Linked DNA regions of Cupriavidus metallidurans CH34. The protein of the gene in region 1 interacts with the protein of each later gene in a pairwise test. Links are inferred from orthologs where the notes say so. Each region holds a gene or a part of one and is shown on either strand. Other genes may lie near its edges.

Region 1 (3,515 bases):
GGCTGGCCAGGACACTGAAGTCATGGCTTTGACATCTGGGCGGCTTAATTTCACTTTTGCTTGACCTTGAAGCTCACCACTGGAGACCCGCAATGATCCTGACCCCGGAACAAGTTGCAGCCGCACAAAAAGCCAACCTCGAAACCCTGTTCGGCCTGACCTCGAAGGCTTTCGAAGGCGTGGAGAAGCTCGTTGAGCTGAACCTGCAAGTAGTCAAGGCCACCCTGGCCGAGAACGCCGACAACGCCAAGAAGGCGCTGACCGCCAAGGACGCCCAGGAACTGCTGGCCATCCAGGCATCGCTGGTGCAGCCGGTTGCCGAGAAGACCCTGGCCTACACGCGTCACCTGTACGAAATCGCTTCGGAAACCCAAAGCGAGTTCACCAAGGTTGCTGAAGCCCAACTGGCCGAAGGCACGAAGAACGTGCAAGCCCTGGTCGACAACCTGGCCAAGAACGCTCCGGCGGGTTCGGAGTCGACCGTAGCGATCGTGAAGTCGGCGATCTCGGCGGCCAACAACGCCTACGAGTCGGTGCAGAAGGCTACCAAGCAAGCCGTTGAAATGGCTGAGAGCAACTTCCAGGCCGCTGCCACCGCCGCGACCAAGGCTGCCCAGCAAGCCAGCGCCACGGCCCGCACCGCCACCAAGAAGTCGGCTGCTGCTGCCTAAGCATCTGTAATACCAACGCGCCGGCTCTGGCCGGTCCGTTGGCAAAACGCCCCGCCCACGCGGGGCGTTTTGCCAACGGAGGCGATCCCGATCGCCTCGTACCGGTGTCTCCTCGGTACCCGATTCCAAAAGGTATCGTTCAAGCCCGGCCTCTGACCACCAGAGGCCGGGCTTTTTTTCGTCGCGTTCTCCCCCCAGTGCTCGCAGGAGAGTCGAGACAAAAAAACCCGCCGAATCGGCGGGTTCTCTCACTACGGCGCCAGCAATCAGCGCTTGCGCGGCGGCGGCACGTCGGTGCACACACCTTCGTAGATTTCCGCAGCCATGCCAATCGACTCGCCCAAGGTCGGGTGCGGGTGAATCGTCTTGCCAATATCCACGGCATCCGCGCCCATCTCGATGGCCAGGCAGACTTCGCTGATCAGGTCGCCCGCGTGGGTGCCGACGATACCGCCACCGATGATGCGATGGGTTTCCTCGTCGAAAATCAGCTTGGTGAAGCCTTCGTCACGCCCATTGGCGATCGCGCGGCCCGAAGCGGCCCACGGGAACACACCCTTGCTGTACTTGATGCCTTCGGCCTTGCACTGGTCTTCGGTCTTGCCGGCCCATGCCACTTCCGGATCGGTGAACGCCACGGACGGGATCTGCTTCGCGTCGAAGTAGGCCTTCTCGCCATGCGCGGCTTCGGCGGCCACATGTGCCTCATGCACCGCCTTGTGTGCAAGCATCGGCTGGCCGACGATATCGCCGATCGCGTAGATGTGCGGCACATTGGTGCGCATCTGCTTGTCGACATCGATGAAGCCACGGTCGGTCACTGCTACACCGGCCTTCTCGGCACCGATCTTCTTGCCGTTCGGGGAACGGCCCACCGACACCAGCACGGCGTCGTAACGCTGCGGCTCGGCCGGCGCGGACTCGCCCTCGAACTTCACGTAGATGCCATCCGGCTTCGCTTCCACGCCGACAGTCTTGGTCTTCAGCATCACGTTATCGAAGCGATGCTTGTTCACCTTGTCCCAGACCTTGACCAGATCGCGGTCAGCGCCCTGCATCAGGCCGTCGAGCATTTCCACGACATCGAGTCGCGCGCCGAGCGTGCTGTAGACAGTGGCCATTTCCAGGCCGATGATGCCGCCGCCAATCACGAGCATCTTGTTCGGGATGTCGCGCAGTTCCAGCGCGCCCGTCGAATCGAAAATGCGCGGATCCTCAGGGACGAACGGCAGCTTCACGGCCTGGCTGCCAGCCGCGATGATCGCCTTTTCGAAGCGGATCACGGTCTTCTTGCCATTGGTGGCCTTGCTGTCGCCTTCCGTTTCCTGCACTTCCAGATGATGCGGATCCAGGAACGTGCCGATGCCGCGCACCACCTGCACCTTGCGGGCCTTCGCCATTCCCGACAGACCGCCGGTCAGCTTGCCGACCACGCTTTCCTTGTAGTGCCGCAGGCCATCCAGATCGATCTTGGCTTCGCCGAACAGGATGCCGTGCGCGGCCAGTGCCTTGGCCTCGTCGATCACCGCCGCGTTGTGCAGCAGCGCCTTCGACGGGATGCAGCCCACGTTCAGGCAAACGCCGCCCAGGGTGCCATAGCGCTCGACCAGAACGGTGTTCATGCCGAGGTCCGCCGAGCGGAAAGCCGCCGAGTAACCCCCGGGGCCTGCGCCCAGCACCAGCATTTCGCACTGGATGTCGGCGCCACCGGCATGCGTGGCGGCCGCCGGAGCCGCTGCCGGCGCCGGAGCAGGCGCAGCCGCGGGCTTGGGCGCCGCCGCCGGCGCCGGGGCAGGAGCCGCCGCCGCGCCACCTTCGACGGTGCAGATCAGCGTGCCCTTCGCGACCTTGTCGCCCACCTTGACCTTGACGTCCACGACCTTGCCGGCGGCCGACGACGGCACTTCCATGCTGGCCTTGTCGGACTCCAGCACGATCAGCGACTGTTCTTCCTCGACCGTGTCGCCAGCCTTGACCAGCACCTCGATCACTTCCACCGCGTCGAAATCGCCGATATCCGGCACCTTGACTTCGATCACACTCATGTTCTTCCTCCTGGGATGCGCGCCCTGCCCGCCTTGGGATCAGGCCGCGCCGTCTTTGTTGGTTGCCACTTGCAGCCGTACCGTGTGCACGTCGATCGGTGCCGCCGAACTCTTGTCGAACTCGATACCCGCTTCCACGCCGATCCTCGCGATCGCTCCGGCATCCAGGTCCGTGCGGTCATACACCGCGTGCATGGCGCCGAGCGCGTAGTTGCGGCCCGAGCCAATGCCCCAGAAACGATCGAACGAAAACACCTCGCGGTACGAATAAACGCCGAAAATGCCGCCCGAATTGGCGATCAGGCAGACGATCTGCGATGACTCGTAGGGGTCGTCCTCGTCTTCCTTGGTGTTGATGAAATACTCGTTCTTGAGCTTTTCATGCACCTTGAGAAAGGTTCGGAACACATCGTCACGGGTATGCAGCCGGCATTCCTCGCCCATGCCCGTCAGCAAGCTGCGCATGACCGGGAAATGCGCGGTGGTGCCTGCCAGCCCGACGAAGCTGTCGCCAACGGGAATCACCTTCTGGTTCCGCTCATAAGCGCGCGACAGCCGCGTATCGCCGAATGTCACCAGCGCATCGGCACCGATCGCCACCTCGTCACCTTTCCTGACGACAACGCAGGTAGTCATGGCTCGCCCCTTGAATGCAATGCAGACGCGCCCGCCAGGTTCGCTGGCGGGCGTTGCCGATGCTTACAGCAGAATCCGGCGGAAATCCGCCAGCAGCGCCGCGAAGTACGTGTTGAAGCGTGCGGCCTCGGCACCGTCGATCACGCGGTGATCCCACGACAGC
Region 2 (3,320 bases), 900 kb from region 1 along the record:
CGCACGGCCATTGGCCATGAACGGGAATTGGCCCGACTTGTACTCGCGGCCTTCGGCCTTGAGTTGCTGCTCGGTCTTGCCGACCCACGCGATTTCCGGGAACGTGTAGATAACCCAGGGAACCGTGTTGAAGTCGATATGCGGCTTCTGGCCAACGATACGTTCGGCCACGGCCACGCCTTCGTCTTCTGCCTTGTGGGCCAGCATCGGGCCACGCACCACGTCGCCGATTGCCCAGATGCCCGGCACCTTGGTCTGGCAGTGGTCGTCCACCTCGATGAAGCCACGCTGGTCCACGCCCAGGCCCACGGCGTCCAGGCCGAGGTTGTCGGTGTTCGGCACGCGGCCCACCGACACGATCAGGCGATCGACTTCCAGCGTCTGCGCCTTGCCGTCCTTGTCGGTGTAGTTGACCGTGACGTTGTCCTTGCCGGTCTTCACTTCGTCGACCTTGACGCTCAGGTGGAACTGCAGCCCCTGCTTGGTCAGCAGCTTCTGCGCTTCCTTGGCCACGCCTTCGTCGGCGGCGCCCAGGAATGCGGGCAGCGCTTCCAGCACGGTCACTTCGGCACCCAGACGGCGCCACACCGAGCCCAGCTCCAGGCCGATCACGCCGGCGCCGATCACGCCCAGCTTCTTCGGCACGGTACCGAACTTCAGCGCGCCTTCGTTATCGCTGATCAGGTTGTTGTCGACAGCGACGCCTGGCAGATGGCGAGCCTTCGAGCCCGTGGCGATGATGACCTGCTTGGCGGTCAGCGTCTCGCCATTCACTTCCACCTGGAAGCCTTCTGCAGCCTTGCCGGTGAACTTGCCGTAGCCCTTGAACAGGGTCACCTTGTTCTTGCGGAACAGGAACTCGATGCCCTTCGTCATCTTGCTGACGATGTCGTCCTTGCGCTTGAGCATCTTGGCCACGTCGACCTTGACGTCGCCCACGGTGATGCCATGGTCGGCCAGGTGATGCGAGGCGTTCTCGAACTCTTCCGAGGAAGCCAGCAGTGCCTTGGACGGAATGCAGCCCACGTTCAGGCAGGTACCGCCCAGGCGTGCTTCGCCCTTCGGATCGTCATAGGCGTTGCCTTCCAGGCAAGCCACGTTCAGGCCCAACTGGGCAGCGCGGATGGCGGCGATATAGCCGCCGGGGCCGGCGCCGATCACCAGCACGTCGAATTGTTTGCTCATGGGAAATTTCTCTCTGGTGTGTCATGCCCGCGCAAGGGCGGGCGTCCGGCGGCGAGGTAGCGGCCGGGTCCCCGCGCGCGAAGCGCGGGGACGACGACAAACGATAGACGGAGGTCTGGCCTGAATTACAGGTCCAGCAGCAGACGAGCCGGATCTTCCAGCGCTTCCTTCATGGCCACCAGACCCAGAACGGCTTCGCGGCCGTCGATGATACGGTGGTCGTAGGACATCGCCAGGTAGTTCATCGGACGGATCACGATCTGGCCGTCTTCCACCACGGCACGGTCCTTGGTGGCGTGCACGCCCAGGATGGCCGACTGCGGCGGGTTGATGATCGGGGTCGACAGCATCGAGCCGAACGTACCGCCGTTCGAGATCGAGAACGTACCGCCGGTCAGTTCTTCCAGCGACAGCTTGCCGTCACGCGCCTTGGTGCCGAACTCGGCGATCTTCTTCTCGATGTCGGCCAGGCTCATCTGGTCGGCGTTGCGCAGGATCGGCACCACCAGACCACGCGGCGAGCCCACGGCGATACCGATGTCGAAGTAGCCGTGGTAGACGATGTCGTTGCCGTCCACCGAGGCGTTGATGACCGGGTACTTCTTCAGCGCGTGCACGGCGGCCTTCACGAAGAACGACATGAAGCCCAGCTTCACACCATGTTCCTTCTCGAAGCGATCCTTGTACTTGGCGCGCAGATCCATCACCGGCTTCATGTTCACTTCGTTGAAGGTGGTGAGAATGGCGTTGGTCGATTGCGACTGGATCAGACGCTCGGCGATACGCGCGCGCAGGCGGCTCATCGGCACGCGCTCTTCCGGGCGATCGCCCAGCGCGGCGAAGTCAACCTGGGCCGACACTTGCGGCAGGGCCGGCTTGGCGGCGGCCGGAGCCGGAGCAGCCTTGGCGGCCGGAGCGGGAGCCGAGCCGGCGGCCAGCACGTCACCCTTGGTGATGCGGCCGTCCTTGCCGGTGCCAGCCACTTGCGAAGCCGACAGGCCACCTTCGGCCATCAGCTTGGCAGCCGACGGCATGGCGATGGCGCCAGCGCTGGCAGCGGCTGCGGGGGCAGCAGCTGCCGGGGCCGGTGCTGCTGCGGCGGGAGCCGGAGCGGCGGCGGCCGGTGCCACAGCGCCTGCGGTGGCTGCCGTGTCAATCTTGGCGATCACTTCATCGGCCACGACGGTATCGCCGTCGTTCTTGATGATCTGCGACAGAACGCCAGCCGACGGTGCCGGCACTTCCAGCACAACCTTGTCGGTTTCGATTTCGATCAGGATCTCGTCCTGAGCAACAGCTTCGCCCGGCTTCTTCTTCCAGTTCAGCATGGTCGCTTCGGCGACCGATTCCGACAATTGGGGAACCTTGACGTCAACAATAGCCATGGTTTGAAAATTCCTCGATGTATGCGTGTGTTTCGTTGCGGGTAGGCTGACCCGCGGCGCGCATCCTGGTGCGCGGCCGCGGGTGCCGACGAATTACTTGGTCAGAACAAAGCCCTTGAGCTTGGAGAACGCAGCGTCCAGCAGCGCCTTCTGTTGCTCGTTGTGCTTTGCGTAGTAGCCCACCGCCGGCGAAGCCGAGGCGGGACGACCGGCATAACCGAGCTTCTGGCCTTCCGTCATGTTTTCCATGATGTAGTGCTGCACGAAGAACCAGGCACCCTGGTTCTGCGGCTCGTCCTGGCACCACAGGATTTCGGTCGCGCCCGGATACTTCTTGAGTTCCGCGGCAACGGCCTTGTGCGGGAACGGATACAGCTGTTCCATGCGGATGATCGCCGTGTCGGTGGCACCACGCTCACGGCGGGTGTTGACCAGGTCGTAGTAGACCTTGCCCGAGCACATGATCACGCGCTTGACCTTGCTGGCGTTCAGTTCCTCGTGATCGGGGATCACGGTCTCGAAATGACCCTTGGCCAGATCGGACAGCGGCGACACGGCATCCTTGCTACGCAGCAGCGACTTCGGCGTCATGATCACCAACGGCTTGCGGAACAGACGGATCATCTGGCGACGCAGCAGGTGGAAGATCTGGGCCGGCGTGGTCGGCTGGACAACCTGGATGTTGTGATCGGCGCAGAGCTGCAGGAAACGCTCGATACGGGCCGAGCTGTGTTCCGGACCCTGGCCTTC
Region 3 (3,604 bases), 1.5 Mb from region 1 along the record:
GTGGTCGGTGCCCGGCACCCACAGCGTGTTGGCGCCGCGCATACGTGCATGGCGGGTCAGGCCGTCCATGATTGTCTGGTTGAACGCATGGCCCATGTGCAGCGTGCCGGTCACATTGGGCGGCGGCAGCTGGATGGCGAAATCGGGGCGATTGGCGTCGAACGTGGGCTGGGCAATGCCGCGCCGCTCCCATTCTGGGCCCCATTTCGCCTCGATGGCGGCGGGTTCGAAGCTCTTGGCTAGGGACTGGTCTTCTGCGGTCATGCTGGGATGTCGAGGTGTGCGGGTCAGGGCTCTGGCCGGCAGGCGGATCGGCGCGCCGCGGCATTGGGCCGGGAAAACATCAAATTATAGGGGAGGCGGGGTCCCGGTGCGCATTTCGGCGCCGGAAGGTGGTCCGGGCGAGTGGATGCTGTCGTTGCTGCCAGGACGCGACGGGGGCCATCGGTATAATTGCGGCCTATCCTTCCGGCCCCGCTCCGATGTCCAGTCTGCTCGCCAATCTCAACGCTGAACAACTCGCCGCCGTCACATTACCTGACGAGCCGGCCCTGATCCTGGCCGGTGCGGGCAGTGGCAAGACCCGTGTGCTGACCACGCGGATCGCGTGGCTGATCCAGAACGGCCGTGTGTCCCCGGCCGGCATCCTGGCGGTGACCTTCACGAACAAGGCCGCCAAGGAGATGCAGACCCGGCTGTCGTCGATGTTGCCGATCAACACCCGGGGCATGTGGATCGGCACGTTCCATGGCCTCTGCAACCGGATGCTGCGTGCGCATTTCCGTGACGCCGGCTTGCCCCAGACATTTGCCATCCTGGACTCCCAGGACCAGCTTTCGGCGATCAAGCGGCTGCTCAAGGGGCTGAATGTCGACGACGAAAAGTACCCACCCAAGAATCTCCAGTACTTCATCAACAACGCCAAGGAGCAGGGCCTGCGCCCGGCCGACGTCGAAGCCAATGACGATTTCAATCGTCGCTTCGTCGACCTGTACGCGGCCTACGACGAGCAGTGCCAGCGCGAGGGCGTGGTCGACTTCGCCGAACTGTTGCTGCGCTGCTACGAACTGCTGCGTTACAACGACGCGATCCGCCAGCACTACCAGCACCGTTTCCGCCATGTGCTCGTCGACGAGTTCCAGGACACCAACGTGCTGCAGTACCAGTGGCTCAAGCTGCTTGCCGGCTACGGCTCGGGCAATGCCGCGGCAGTGTTCGCCGTGGGCGACGATGACCAGAGCATCTACGCGTTCCGTGGCGCCAACGTCGGCAATATGCGCGACTTCGAGCAGGAATTCCGCGTTCGCCACCTGATCAAGCTCGAGCAGAACTACCGCTCGCACGGGCATATTCTCGATTCGGCCAACCACCTGATCTCGCACAATGCGCGCCGACTGGGCAAGAACCTGCGCACCGACGCCGGGCACGGCGAGCCGGTGCGCGTGTTCCAGGCAGGTTCGGACGGCCAGGAAGCCTCGTGGATCGTCGAGGAAATCCGCGACCAGATCGCGCAGGGCATGTCGCGCTCGGAGATCGCGATCCTCTATCGCAGCAATGCGCAGTCGCGGGTCATCGAACACGCGCTGTTCTCGTCGGGTATCCCGTACCGGGTGTACGGCGGCCTGCGCTTCTTCGAGCGCGCCGAAGTGAAGCACGCGCTGGCCTACCTGCAGTTGATCGAGAACCCTCGCAATGACGCCGCATTCGGGCGGGTGGTCAATTTCCCCACGCGCGGCATCGGCGCGAAGTCGCTCGAAGTGCTGCAGGACGCAGCGCGGCAGTACAACTGTTCACTGGCCGAAGCCGTGGCCTACGTGCCTGGCAAGGCCGGCAGCTCGTTGGGCGCCTTTATCCGGCTGATCGAGCAGATGCGTGCCGAGACCAGCCGGATGACGCTGGCGCAAACGGTCGAGTACGTGACCAACACCAGCGGCCTGATGACGCATTACCAGACCGAGAAGGAAGGCCAGGACCGCATCGAGAACTTGCAGGAACTGGTGACGGCCGCGCAGGCATTCGTGGTCGAGGAAGGCTACGGGCTCGAGGCGCTGGGCCGCATGCTGCCGGCGAACCGCGATGCCATGCCGGCGCTGGCGCAGGGCGAACAGGACCAGCAGGTGCTGGACCCCGAACAGTTGCCGGTGGTGATGACGCCGCTGGTGGCGTTCCTGACCCATGCATCACTGGAGGCGGGGGACAACCAGGCGCAGGCCGGCCAGGATGCGGTGCAAATGATGACCGTGCACGCGGCCAAGGGGCTCGAGTTCAATGTGGTGTTTATCACCGGGCTCGAGGAAGGCCTGTTCCCGCACGAGAACAGCGCGATGGAAGCCGACGGTCTGGAGGAAGAACGCCGCCTGATGTATGTGGCCATCACGCGCGCGCGGGCACGGCTCTATCTGTCGTTCGCCCAAAGCCGCGTGCTGCACGGCCAGATGCGCTATCACGTGCGGTCGCGCTTCTTCGAGGAGCTTCCCGAGGCTTCGCTGAAGTGGATCACTCCGCAGGGCCAGGCCTATGGTGCCTATGGCTCAGGTAGCGGACGCCAGTCATCTGAGCGCGAAAGCGCTTGGGGCCGTGACTGGTTCAAGCGTGCCGAGGACGTGCCCTATACCGGCGTCAAGCCGACCGGCGGCATGGACACCGGCAAGAACTACGCCGAAGAGAAGCGCGCCGCGGCCACTGGATTCCGCGTGGGCCAGAGCGTGTTCCACAACAAGTTCGGGGAAGGCAAGATCAAGGCGCTGGAAGGCGAGGGCGCCGATGCGCGCGCGAACATCGACTTCAAGCGTCACGGCACCAAGTGGCTGGCGCTGTCGGTGGCGAAGCTGGACGCGATTGATTGAGGAGGGGATTTTCTCCCCACTTCCGCATATGGAAGCGGGGAGAAAAGAGGGTCAGGACTGCGCTACGCTATCGTTTGCCGTCTCACCCGGCGGCGCGATGTTGAAGCAGCCGCGGTACGTCGCGTAGAACGAGCAGTAGAGGATCGCCAGCATCAGCAGCGAGTACGGCGTGATCAGGAACGACAGTACGGTATCCGCGCCGATCGAGGCGAACACTGCCTCGAGGAACAGTGGCACCACCACCAGCAGCAGCGCGAACAGCAGGGCGTAGGTGAAGAACGCGCCACGGTTGCGCCAGCAGGCGGTCCAGCTGAAGAACAGCGCCTTGACGGGCGGCACGCCATGCCAGGCGGCAAGCATCGGCGCGAACCAGAACATCATTGCCACCGGCGTGTACAGCAGCGCGCCGATCAGCAGCGCGTAATACAGTTGCCGTACCGCTTCGCCGGAGGGCTCCTCGCCCTTGAGCACCATCGGCGCCAGTGCACTGATGTCGACCACGGCCGTGGCGATGAAGCTCAGCGCGAACACCAGCACCGCGTAGATACCACCCAGCACAAGCAGGTTGCGGGTGGCCTGTTTCCCGTTCGTGCGGAAGCCCGACAGCAATACCGTGGGCAACACGCGCTTGTTCTGGATGACGTCGCGGCAGGCGGTCATCACGCCCACGGACAGGCCCGGGGTGAACACCAGCAGCGCGATGATGCCGAACAGCGGCACGAAGATCGCCAATTGCGCGGCAATCAGATAGATGAACA

Evidence for each region. The genes of interacting proteins can lie anywhere in the genome.
Region 2: the proteins of lpdA (region 1) and odhB interact in binary tests that used the Escherichia coli proteins (3 or more experiments, as listed by UniProt). The link is inferred for Cupriavidus metallidurans CH34 from one-to-one orthologs.
Region 3: the proteins of lpdA (region 1) and RMET_RS13215 interact in binary tests that used the Escherichia coli proteins (3 or more experiments, as listed by UniProt). The link is inferred for Cupriavidus metallidurans CH34 from one-to-one orthologs.

The regions. Positions count from the first base shown.
Region 1 is NC_007973.1:1,316,933-1,320,447, reverse strand. What follows is about bases 328-3,306. They hold lpdA (dihydrolipoyl dehydrogenase), read right to left. Parts: upstream 2,717-3,306; coding sequence 938-2,716; downstream 328-937. Other genes in these bases: RMET_RS06045 (Ntn hydrolase family protein), read right to left, coding at 2,756-3,306; phaP1 (TIGR01841 family phasin PhaP1), read left to right, coding at 328-671. Outside these bases: more of phaP1, read left to right, coding at 93-327; more of RMET_RS06045, read right to left, coding at 3,307-3,352; aceF (dihydrolipoyllysine-residue acetyltransferase), read right to left, coding at 3,416-3,515. UniProt on the Escherichia coli protein: Lipoamide dehydrogenase is a component of the glycine cleavage system as well as of the alpha-ketoacid dehydrogenase complexes.
Region 2 is NC_007973.1:2,216,805-2,220,124, forward strand. The notes cover bases 441-3,224. They hold odhB (2-oxoglutarate dehydrogenase complex dihydrolipoyllysine-residue succinyltransferase), read right to left. Parts: upstream 2,571-3,224; coding sequence 1,311-2,570; downstream 441-1,310. Other genes in these bases: lpdA (dihydrolipoyl dehydrogenase), read right to left, coding at 441-1,185; RMET_RS10255 (2-oxoglutarate dehydrogenase E1 component), read right to left, coding at 2,664-3,224. In the rest of the region: more of lpdA, read right to left, coding at 1-440; more of RMET_RS10255, read right to left, coding at 3,225-3,320. UniProt on the Escherichia coli protein: E2 component of the 2-oxoglutarate dehydrogenase (OGDH) complex which catalyzes the second step in the conversion of 2-oxoglutarate to succinyl-CoA and CO(2).
Region 3 is NC_007973.1:2,861,312-2,864,915, reverse strand. The notes cover bases 97-3,164. They hold RMET_RS13215 (UvrD-helicase domain-containing protein), read left to right. Parts: upstream 97-482; coding sequence 483-2,846; downstream 2,847-3,164. Other genes in these bases: RMET_RS13210 (BPSS1780 family membrane protein), read right to left, coding at 2,898-3,164; RMET_RS13220 (valine--tRNA ligase), read right to left, coding at 97-264. Outside these bases: more of RMET_RS13220, read right to left, coding at 1-96; more of RMET_RS13210, read right to left, coding at 3,165-3,604. UniProt on the Escherichia coli protein: A helicase with DNA-dependent ATPase activity. Unwinds DNA duplexes with 3'-5' polarity. Translocates on single-stranded DNA with 3'-5' polarity. Initiates unwinding more efficiently from a nicked substrate than double-stranded DNA.